Regions from separate parts of the Streptomyces sp. NPDC047079 genome, predicted to be linked through region 2. Evidence: riboswitches for the same ligand, from Rfam matches in the RefSeq annotation. Region 2 holds a riboswitch; the other holds the start of a gene.

Region 1 (5,110 bases), on a different contig from region 2:
GCCGTCCACCCCGCCCGTGCACGAGAGCGGCGAAGCACGCGACTCCACCGAGCCGGAGACGGACGGCCAGGGGCTCGCCGCCACCGTGGGAGAGGCCGCGGCAAGCGCCGGAGCGGGGGCCGTCGTCGCGGTCCTCGCCCCGTTCCTCGCCGGTGCCGCCGCGGCGATCTTCCTGCTCGTGGGTTACATCCTCAAGATGGTCAACCCCGATCAGGCGTTCGCGCGGACCCTCCTGACCACCGGGTGGGTCTTCGGCGCGGTGACCGCGGCGGCGATCCTCGTCGCCGCGATCGGTCTGTTGCTCACCGCGCTGCGCAACAGCGCATCGGCCCGGGATGCCGACGCCCAGAACGCGCTGGCTACGGAAGTGGCGCGGGCTCGGGAGGCCTGGCACGAGGCACTGCTGGAGCGTGGCATCCTGCCGTTCCTCCGCGAGGCCCTCGCCGACCCGGGAAGGGCCGCGATGAGCCGAAAGGCACCCGAAACGACGCCCAGCCGCATCCCACACCTCGGCTACGACCGCCCGGGCTTCAGCAGCCCGGACAGCGGCCCCACCGCGGGTCCGCGCCCCAGCTTCAGCAGCCCGGACTTCACCAGTCCGGACTTCGGGGGCCCGGAACACCAGCCGGAGTGACGGATCTCGGCCGACATCCCGCCGGCCGAGGTGAAACCGTCGGCGGACCGGGCCGACCGGCCGCCGGACCGTCACCCGGAGCCGGCCCCACCTCCGGGCCCTCGCCCGGAGCCGGTCCCGAACCGCGACATCCACCGAAGCCGGCCCGCCCTTCCGAAGGAGCGCGGGCCGGGACTTCAGCGCGCGCCCTGGACCGGCACTGCGCGACGGCGGATCACTCCGCGATCGGCAGATACACCCGGTTCCCGCTCGCCGCGAACTCCTTCGACTTCTGGAGCATCCCCTCGGCGATCTCGTGCTGCGTCGCGCCCTCGGCCGCCTCACCGCCGAACCGCTCGGTGATGCTCTGGCTGATCTTCATGGAGCAGAACTTCGGACCGCACATCGAGCAGAAGTGGGCGGTCTTGGCAGGCTCGGCGGGGAGGGTCTCGTCGTGGAAGTCACGGGCCGTGTCGGGGTCGAGGGCCAGGTTGAACTGGTCCTCCCAGCGGAACTCGAAACGCGCGTCGGACAGCGCGTCGTCCCACTCCTGCGCACCCGCGTGCCCCTTGGCCAGATCGGCCGCGTGGGCGGCGATCTTGTAGGTGATGACGCCGGTCTTGACGTCATCACGGTTGGGCAGGCCCAGGTGCTCCTTGGGGGTGACATAGCAGAGCATGGCCGTGCCCCACCAGGCGATCATCGCGGCGCCGATACCGGAGGTGATGTGGTCGTACGCCGGCGCGATGTCCGTGGTCAGCGGACCCAGCGTATAGAACGGCGCTTCATCGCAGATCTCCTGTTGCAGGTCGATGTTCTCCTTGATCTTGTGCATCGGGACGTGTCCCGGGCCCTCGATCATGGTCTGTACGTGGAAACGCCTGGCGATACGGCCGAGTTCCCCGAGCGTGCGCAGTTCCGCGAACTGCGCCTCGTCGTTGGCGTCCGCGATCGAACCGGGCCGCAGGCCGTCGCCCAGCGAGTAGGTGACGTCGTAGGCCGCGAGAATCTCGCAGAGCTCCTCGAAGTTCTCGTAGAGGAACGACTCCTTGTGGTGTGCGAGGCACCACGCGGCCATGATCGAGCCGCCGCGGGAGACGATGCCGGTCTTGCGGTTCGCCGTCAGCGGTACATACGCCAGGCGCACCCCCGCATGGACCGTCATGTAGTCCACGCCCTGTTCGGCCTGTTCGATGACCGTGTCCTTGTAGATCTCCCAGGTCAGCTCCTCGGCCCTGCCGTCGACCTTCTCGAGCGCCTGGTAGAGCGGCACCGTGCCGATCGGCACAGGGGAGTTGCGCAGTACCCATTCACGGGTGGTGTGGATATTGCGGCCGGTGGACAGGTCCATGACCGTGTCGGCACCCCAGCGGGTCGCCCAGGTCATCTTCTCGACCTCCTCCTCGATCGAGGAGGTCACCGCGGAGTTGCCGATGTTGGCGTTGACCTTGACCAGGAAGCGCTTGCCGATGATCATCGGCTCGATCTCCGGGTGGTTGACGTTCACCGGCAGCACCGCGCGACCCGCCGCGATCTCCTCGCGGACGATCTCGGGAGAGACGTTCTCCCGGAGAGCCACGAACTCCATCTCCGGCGTGATCTCCCCGCGGCGCGCGTACGCGAGCTGCGTCACCGCGTTGCCGTCGCGGCCACGGCGCGGCTGGCGCGGGCGTCCCGGAAACACCGCGTCGAGGTTGCGCAGGCCGCCACGCGGCGAGGTGTGCTTGATCCCATCGTCCTCGGGACGGACGGGACGGCCCGCGTACTCCTCGGTGTCGCCGCGAGCGGTGATCCAGTTCTCCCGCAGCGGCGCAAGGCCCCTGCGGACGTCCGTCTCGGCGACTGGATCGGTGTACGGACCGGAGGTGTCGTACAGGGTGACCGACCGCCCGTTGGTGAGGTGCACCTGACGGACCGGCACCCGCAGGTCGGGGCGAGAGCCCTCGATGTACGCCTTGTGCCAGCCGATGGACTTCCCGGCCTCCTGGGGCTCGTCACCCTGGACGGAGGCAGGCGTGCGTACGTCCTTGATGGTCATGAGACCTACTCCCTACGCCGGCATTACCCGGTAACAGGTTCAGCGGTCGACGCAGCAGTTCCCGCCCGCCGATGTTCCACGTGAAACATCGCGTCTGCGGAGTCAGCGCCCTCTCAGCCCGGTGCTCCGAGCTCCCGCGTGTGCAAAGGTGCCTTCACGCTAGCGTCTTGTTGGGCAAGCTGAACAGTGGGCCTCACGCGTTCCTTGCTTCGACCGGGAGACCCAACCGGCCACGGTGACCACGGTCGTGGCGGTGGACTGCGCATCCGTGAACGCCTCGGCTGGGACCACGCCCGGCTGCACCTCCATCGCCAGGGACCCGTCGGCCCCACAGAAGCCGACCGGCACCTGCAAGAAGGCGCCGGTCCACATCGACACCGGCAAGGACAAGGGCGGTACGTTCACGGAGATCGTCCAGCCGGACCAGTCACGGCAGTCGGCCCCCGCCCGCAGGGGTCGAGGGCGCCGCCGCAAGCGCAGAGACTTCCCACACCGGGACCGAAAGAGGCCCAGGCCGAAAGACGCCCCCGCAGAACCGTTACGGCATATCCGCGCGCCCGTACCGCCTTGAAGGGACGGTTTACGGCGCGAGGAACCGTTACGGCCCGAGGAACCGTTACGGCGCCGCGCGCGGTCTCAGCCCGCGCTCTGCTCCTCCGCCAGGATCCGGTCCAGCGCCTCGTCCAGATGCGCGTCGAAGTCGGCGAGAGATCCCTCCTGCCCGAGCGGCACCAGCTTGTCGGTGCGGTCGAGAAACGCCACCAGGGGCACCGCACCCGACCGGAACAGCGCGCGGTCGCCGCCCACCTGGAGCCGGATCAGCACATCACCGAAGGTGTCCGGCTCGGCGGGCGCGATGTGCACATCGCCGTCGCCGCACGGCCGACCCACCCCGTCCACCAGCAGCTCACGACCGAAAGCCCAGGTCACGGGTGCGTCGCCGGGCAGATGGAAGGTCAGACGCACCGCATAGGGATCACAGGTCTCGTAACACAGCTCCACCGGAATGCGGAAGGAGAGCTCCTCGGACACGAGAAAGCTCATCATGACCTCTGCCTGCACCGACTTGCGCATCGTCTACCCCGTCAGTAGCCGTCGACTGGCCAGGAATGATCACCCTGACACCTGCAGGAAGTTTGCTGAACGTGTATGGCAGATCACAAGGAGTGAGTTTTCAGATGCTGATAGAGAAGGCGAGTGTCCCTAGCAGTCTGCCGGTCTCCGCCTGCAGCTGACGGGCCGCCGGCAGCAACCGGTCGGCCTGGTGGGACGGCAGGGAGATGGCCACCGCCGCGGCCGTCGTACCCGCGGTGAGGGGGATCGCGGCGCAGGCCGCCCCGAGCGCGTACTCCTGGCACTCGACGACGGCCTCCATCGGCCCCAGGCGCTCCAGACGGCGCTCCAGGCTGCGGTTGTCACGCACCGTGTACGGAGTGAGGGGGTGCACCGGATAGCGATCGAGATGGTCGTGCCGGGCCTCTTCGTCGAGCTGTGACAGCAGGCACTGACCGAGCGCGTGCGCGTGCCCGGTCTCCCGGAAGTCGGCCCACTCTCCGACCGCCGGACCGTCCGGGCCGGCGGCAACACCGAGGACCTCGATCTCACCCTCGCGGTAGACCGCGTAGTAGACCGGGACACCGATCGAATCACGCCATTGTGCGAGCGCGTCGTTCACCATGCTGCGACGTTTCTGCTGGGCCGCGGTGGCGCCCAACCGCTCGGCGGCCTCCCCGAGGAAGAACAGGCCCTTCTCCCGCCGCAGATAACCCTCATGAGTCAGGGTGCGCAAGAGGTGGTACGCCGTGGGAAGCGCCAGACCGACCTCACGCGCCAACTGCTTGGCGGGAGCCCCGTACGCATGCTCGGCGACGGCCTCCAGCAGCCGCATCGCCCGCTGCACCGATCCGATGAGGGTGGTGGACTGTGCCGGCGCGGGCGGAAGGTGCTCTTCCGCCGGTGAGGCGCGCCGCTGTGCGGGCGGCGTGGCTGAGTAGGCGGGTGCGGTGCCAACCGTGGCCAAAGGTCACTCCCGGAGCACGAGGGTGGGCCTCCCGTGCGGGGACACGGGAGGGGGATGCGCCGTGCGCGGGACCTGCCGCGCGCCGGGCTCCGGACTTTAACGGCCACCCACCGGCCACCGGCGGCACCACCGGGAAAACTTCCCTCGCCCGAGGGAACCTCGGATTCCTTACCGGCGGCCCGTTGCCGTCCGCTAGCCCGGCCCCCTGACGTCACGTGGAGCCGCTCCCCGCCCGGTGTGCCCCGGGTGGTTCACCAGTCGCCGCGCGAGGACGAACTCGACATGAACTTCCGTACGACGTAGATCAGTCCACCGACCAGAGCGACGAAGAGCAGCACCTTGAACAGCAGCTGGATGACGAAACCGACGACGGTCGCTATCACGCTGCCGAAGACGACCAGGGCGATGACCGGCACCGCGATCCACTTCACCCACCACG
Region 2 (5,110 bases):
GGGCCCAGGGCGGGCAGCGTCACCGTCCGCCAGGCGGTGACGCGGGAGGCGCCGAGTACCCGTGCGGCCTCCTCCTGACGCGGGTCGAGCTGCGCCCACAGGCCGCCGACCGTGCGGACGACGACCGCGTAGTTGAAGAAGACATGGGCGAGCAGGATGGCCCACACGCTCGTGTCGAGCCGGACGCCCCACAGGTCGTCGAGGAGTCCGCCGCGGCCGACGAGGGCCAGGAAGGCCGTGCCGACGACGACCGTGGGCAGCACGAACGGCACGGTGACGACCGCGCGGAGCAACTGCTTGCCGGGGAAGTCCAGGCGGGCGAAGACGTAGGCGCCGGGCATCGCCACCAGCAGGGTCAGGGCGGTGGAGGCGAGAGCCTGCCAGGTCGTGAACCACAGCACATGCCGGATGTCGGACTGTGCGAGCACCTCCGCGACGCGGCCGGGGCGCCACACCCCGTCGACGCGCAGACCGCGCGTGACGATCGCGGCGACGGGGTAGGCGAAGAAGACCGCGAAGAACACGGCCGGCAGGGCCATGAGCCCGAACCGCGCCGCGCCGCCCCGGCTCCTCGGGGCTACTTCAGTACGAGCGACGTCCACGACCTGACCCACTGGTCACGGTTGGCGGCGATGTCCGCCGGGGCCATGGTCGCGGGGTCCTTGGCCGCGGGCCCGTACTCGGTGAACTCGGCGGGCACCGGCGCGCCCTGCACGACCGGGTAGACGTACATGTTGAGCGGCATGTCCTCCTGGAACCTCCTGCTGATCAGGAAGTCGAGGAAGGCCTTGGCGCCCTTGGGGTTGTGGGCGTTGCTCAGCAGACCCGCGAACTCGATCTGGCGGAAGCAGGTCCCGGTCGCGACGCCGGTCGGCGCGGTGTCGGGCCGCGGCTTGGCGTAGACGACCTCGGCGGGCGGCGAGGAGGCGTAGGAGACGACGAGCGGCCGGTCACCCCCCGCCTTCCTGCCGGCGGCCGAACCGGAGAACTCCTGCTCGTAGGCCTGCTGCCAGTCGTCGACCACCTTCACGCCGTTGTCCTTGAGCTTCTTCCAGTAGCCCTGCCAGCCGGTGTCTCCGTACGCGGCGGCGGTGCCGAGGAGGAAGCCGAGGCCCGGCGAGGACGTGGAGACGTTCTCGGTGACGAGGAGGTTCTTGTAGGCGGGCTTGGTGAGGTCGTCGAAGGAGGCCGGCGGGGCGAGCCTGTGGTCGGCGAAGTACTTCTTGTCATAGTTGACGCAGATGTCGCCGTAGTCGACGGGCGTCACCCGGTGCTTGTCCTTGTCCAGCTGGTACTGCGCGCCGACCCGGTCGAGTCCCTTGGCCGCGTACGGCTGGAACAGACCGTTGTCGAGGGCCCGGGACAGCAGTGTGTTGTCGACGCCGAAGAAGACGTCGCCCTGCGGATTGTCCTTGGTGAGGATCGCCTTGTTGACGGCCTGGCCCGCGTCGCCGTCGGTGAGGACCCTGACCCGGTAGCCGGACTCCTTCTCGAACGCCGCGATGACGCTCTTGGAGGCGGCCCACGAGTTGTGGCTGACGAGGGTCACGGTCTTGGAGTCGCCACCGCTCCCGTCGGTGGAGCCGGACGATCCGCACGCGGACAGCGTGACCAGGCCCAGCCCGACGGCGACGGCCGCGAACTGCCTTGCGGTGATGCTCACTGAATTCCTCCTGGAGGTGACCAGGAAGAGACGCGGCCCTGCCCGGGAACCCTGAAGAGTCCCGGGCAGGGCGCAACAGCTCGAGTGAAGACCGAACTCCCTACCCAGAATGACCTGGGCGAGGTTCAGAGGGTCTGCGGGCTCTCCCGCACTCTCAGCGCTGTGGCGCTCCCCTGTCGGAATATGAAGATATGGACTATGACGGTATGGACGGGCTTCAGACTACCGCTCGGTGGCCGCCAGCTGGCCACACGCTCCGTCGATCTCCTGGCCCCGGGTGTCCCGGATGGTCACCGGCACCCCATGGGCGGCGATCGCCTCGACGAACGCCTTCTCGTCCTCGGGCCGTGACGCGGTCCACTTGGAGCCGGGCGTCGGATTGAGCGGGATCAGATTGACGTGGACGGGCTTGCCCTTGAGCAGCCGGCCGAGCCGGTCGCCGCGCCACGCCTGGTCGTTGATGTCCCGGATCAGGGCGTACTCGATGGACAGCCGGCGCCCGGACTTCTCGACGTACTCGAACCCGGCGTCGAGAACCTCGCGCACCTTCCACCGCGTGTTGACGGGCACGAGGGTGTCGCGCAGTTCGTCGTCCGGCGCGTGCAGGGAGATGGCCAGGCGGCACTTGAAGCCCTCGTCGGCGAAGCGGTGGATGGCCGGCACCAGCCCGACGGTCGACACGGTGATCCCGCGCTGCGAGAGCCCGAGCCCGTCCGGCGCGGGATCGGTGAGCGCGCGGATGGCGCCGACGACCCGCTTGTAGTTGGCGAGGGGCTCGCCCATGCCCATGAAGACGATGTTCGACAGCCGCGCCGGTCCGCCGGGGATCTCGCCGTCGCGCAGCGCCCGCATGCCGTCCACGATCTGGTGCACGATCTCCGCGGTGGACAGGTTGCGGTCCAGACCTGCCTGACCGGTGGCGCAGAAGGGGCAGTTCATGCCGCAGCCCGCCTGGGAGCTGATGCACATGGTGACCCGGTCGGGATAGCGCATCAGCACTGACTCCACGAGGGTCCCGTCGAACAGCCGCCACAGCGTCTTGCGGGTCGTGGCCTGGTCGGTCGACAGATGCCGCACGACGGTCATCAGCTCGGGGAGCAGCGCCTCCTGGAGCTTGGGGCGCGAGGGGGCGGGGATGTCGGTCCACTGCTCCGGGTCGTGCGAGTACCGCGCGAAGTAGTGCTGCGAGAGCTGCTTGGCGCGGAACGGCTTCTCACCGACCGCGGCGACCGCCTCCTTGCGCTCGGCGGGCGTGAGATCGGCAAGATGCCGCGGCGGGGTCTTGGCTCCGCGCGGCGCGACGAAAGTGAGTTCTCCGGGCTTAGGCATGGCTCAACCAGTGTCGCAGATCCAGTTGTGTGACCTGCGGCTGTCACTCACTACGACTGTCGTTAGTAGTGGCCACCGGTCACTGCCAAGCGGCCTCGGACGGCCCGGGGACGGCCCGGGGACGGCCCAGGGGCGATCACGCATCGGCTGGCCGCCACTCGCCGAGCCGCACCCTGACCTGGTGGTATGGGCGTGCCAGAAGACCTCACCCATGACGAAGGCCCCGAGTGCGGGCAGGTCCATCCCGGCGTGACGTGCTCGGTGACCTCCGGCCGCCCGGCAAGGGTTCGATCGATCCCGTCAGCGGCTGCCGCCACCGCCGGTCAGCCGGTCAGCCGGTCAGCCGGTCAGCCGGTCAGCCGGTCAGCCGGTCAGCCGGTCAGCCGGTCAGCCGGGAGATGGTGCGTTCGATGACCCAGCAGCGTCGCCCTAGTACTGCAGTGCGACTTCGTGGTCGGGTGTTTGGATGCCTCGGCGGGTCGCCGTTACTGCCCGAGGGTCGAGATCGATCTGACGGCTGACCATCTGCTGTCAGCGAATCCGCCTCGCCGGGCGGTGATCCCCGTGCTTGTGTGTCGGTATGGAGATCCTGGTTCTGGGCGGAACGGCATGGGTGGCTCGGGAGCTGTCGCGGCAGGCGATCGAACGCGGCCATCGGGTGACCTGCCTCGCGCGTGGCGAGAGCGGAGAAGTCGCGGACGGAGCGACACTGTTCGCCGCCGACCGGCGCGATCCGTCGGCGTACGATCCCCTGCTCGACCGGGTATGGGACGCGGTCGTCGAGGTGTCATGGCAGCCGGGCTTCGTTCGTGGAGCGCTCGACGTGCTGGGCAGCAAGGCCGGGCACTGGGTGTATGTCTCGTCCGGCAACGCCTACGCCTCCCACGCCACGCTGGGGGCAGATGAGTCCGCGACCCTGCTCGCCCCGACCGATCGGAGCGAGGTCGACAAGGAGTTGTACGGCGAGGCGAAGGTCGCCTGCGAGCAGGCGTCCACGGCCGCTGTGGGCGACCGCCTCCTCATCGCACGAGCCGGGCTCATCGGCGGCCCGGGCGATCACAGCGGGCGTTCCGGCTACTGGGTCGCCCGCGCCGCACGCGATCCACGAGGGCCGATGCTGGTCCCCGACACACCGGCCATGCCCACCCAGGTGGTCGACGTGCGGGACCTCACCTCCTGGCTGCTCGACTCCGCGGAGACGGGAACCACCGGCACATACAACGCTGTCGGCCCGGTCGTTCCGTTCGAAGAGTGGATCGAGCTGTCCCGCGCCGTCGGCGGGCACACCGGTCCGGTGGTCACCGCCGAATCGGCGTGGCTGCTCGCCAACGGCGTGGCCCAGTACATGGGGCCCGAATCGCTGGCGATGTGGCTGGTTGAGCCGGGCTGGGAAGGGTGGTCGGCCCGGGACGGGTCCTCGGCGCGCGCCGCGGGGCTGCGTCACCGGCCCCCGGCGGAGATGCTGGCCGACACACTGCGCTGGGAACGCGAACAGGGGCTGGACCGGGAAAGGCGCGCAGGCCTCAGCGCGCAGCGCGAGCGTGAGTTGCTCGACGCCCTCGGCTGACGGCGCTGGACCGGTCTCGCACACCCGAGCGTCTCTGCAGGCGCCTTCCGTTCCGACTTCCCGATCTCGTGGTGGGCCCGGCCCAGCGCTGGCGCGCGATGTTCGACCAGGTTATGGCCCGAATCGCAGGCCGGTTCGGGCGAGTTGAGCCCCGGGCCGCGGCCCGGGGTGCTTTCGCTCGTCCCGCAGCAGCGGACGGTTCCTGTGGTGGCTCCTTCTGCCGCGGAGTCGGCCGAGCAGGTGCCCGCGGTGGTGGCGTCAGAGGCGGCTGAGCTGCCGGATCCGTCCGGGCCCCAGCGGCGAGGGCCCGGCAGCCTGGCCGCCGACAGTGAGGGGCTCGCCGTCCTGTGGACGACGAGCCCCTCCGGCCGGACAGCGGAACCAGCGCCGCGGGAGTCGACCGTCAGCCGTTCCCGACGAAGAGAACGAGCAGCAGCCAGACCACCGGAGCGGTGGGCAGCAGGGAGTCGAGACGGTCCATGATGCCGCCGTGCCCCGGCAGCAGTGTGCCCATGTCCTTGATGCCCAGATCACGCTTGATCATGGACTCG

Evidence for each region. Region 2 has a riboswitch for thiamine pyrophosphate ahead of ABZ823_RS15355 (thiamine ABC transporter substrate-binding protein). Riboswitches for the same ligand answer to the same signal wherever they lie in the genome.
Region 1: another riboswitch for thiamine pyrophosphate. It lies ahead of thiC (phosphomethylpyrimidine synthase ThiC); the one in region 2 lies ahead of ABZ823_RS15355 (thiamine ABC transporter substrate-binding protein).

Annotation. Positions count from the first base shown of each region.
Region 1 is NZ_JBEYUZ010000003.1:109,346-114,455, forward strand. It holds gene ABZ823_RS05325 (hypothetical protein) at 1-634, shown strand, start outside; gene thiC (phosphomethylpyrimidine synthase ThiC) at 849-2,651, opposite strand; TPP riboswitch at 2,644-2,799, opposite strand; partial or broken gene ABZ823_RS05335 (YibE/F family protein) at 2,860-3,087, shown strand; gene ABZ823_RS05340 (SsgA family sporulation/cell division regulator) at 3,288-3,725, opposite strand; gene ABZ823_RS05345 (helix-turn-helix domain-containing protein) at 3,826-4,560, opposite strand; gene ABZ823_RS05350 (DUF5326 family protein) at 4,923-5,110, opposite strand, start outside.
Region 2 is NZ_JBEYUZ010000009.1:203,329-208,438, reverse strand. It holds gene ABZ823_RS15360 (iron ABC transporter permease) at 1-602, opposite strand, end outside; gene ABZ823_RS15355 (thiamine ABC transporter substrate-binding protein) at 578-1,657, opposite strand; TPP riboswitch at 1,743-1,848, opposite strand; gene rlmN (23S rRNA (adenine(2503)-C(2))-methyltransferase RlmN) at 1,886-2,992, opposite strand; gene ABZ823_RS15345 (NAD-dependent epimerase/dehydratase family protein) at 3,573-4,559, shown strand; gene ABZ823_RS15340 (phosphatidate cytidylyltransferase) at 4,963-5,110, opposite strand, start outside.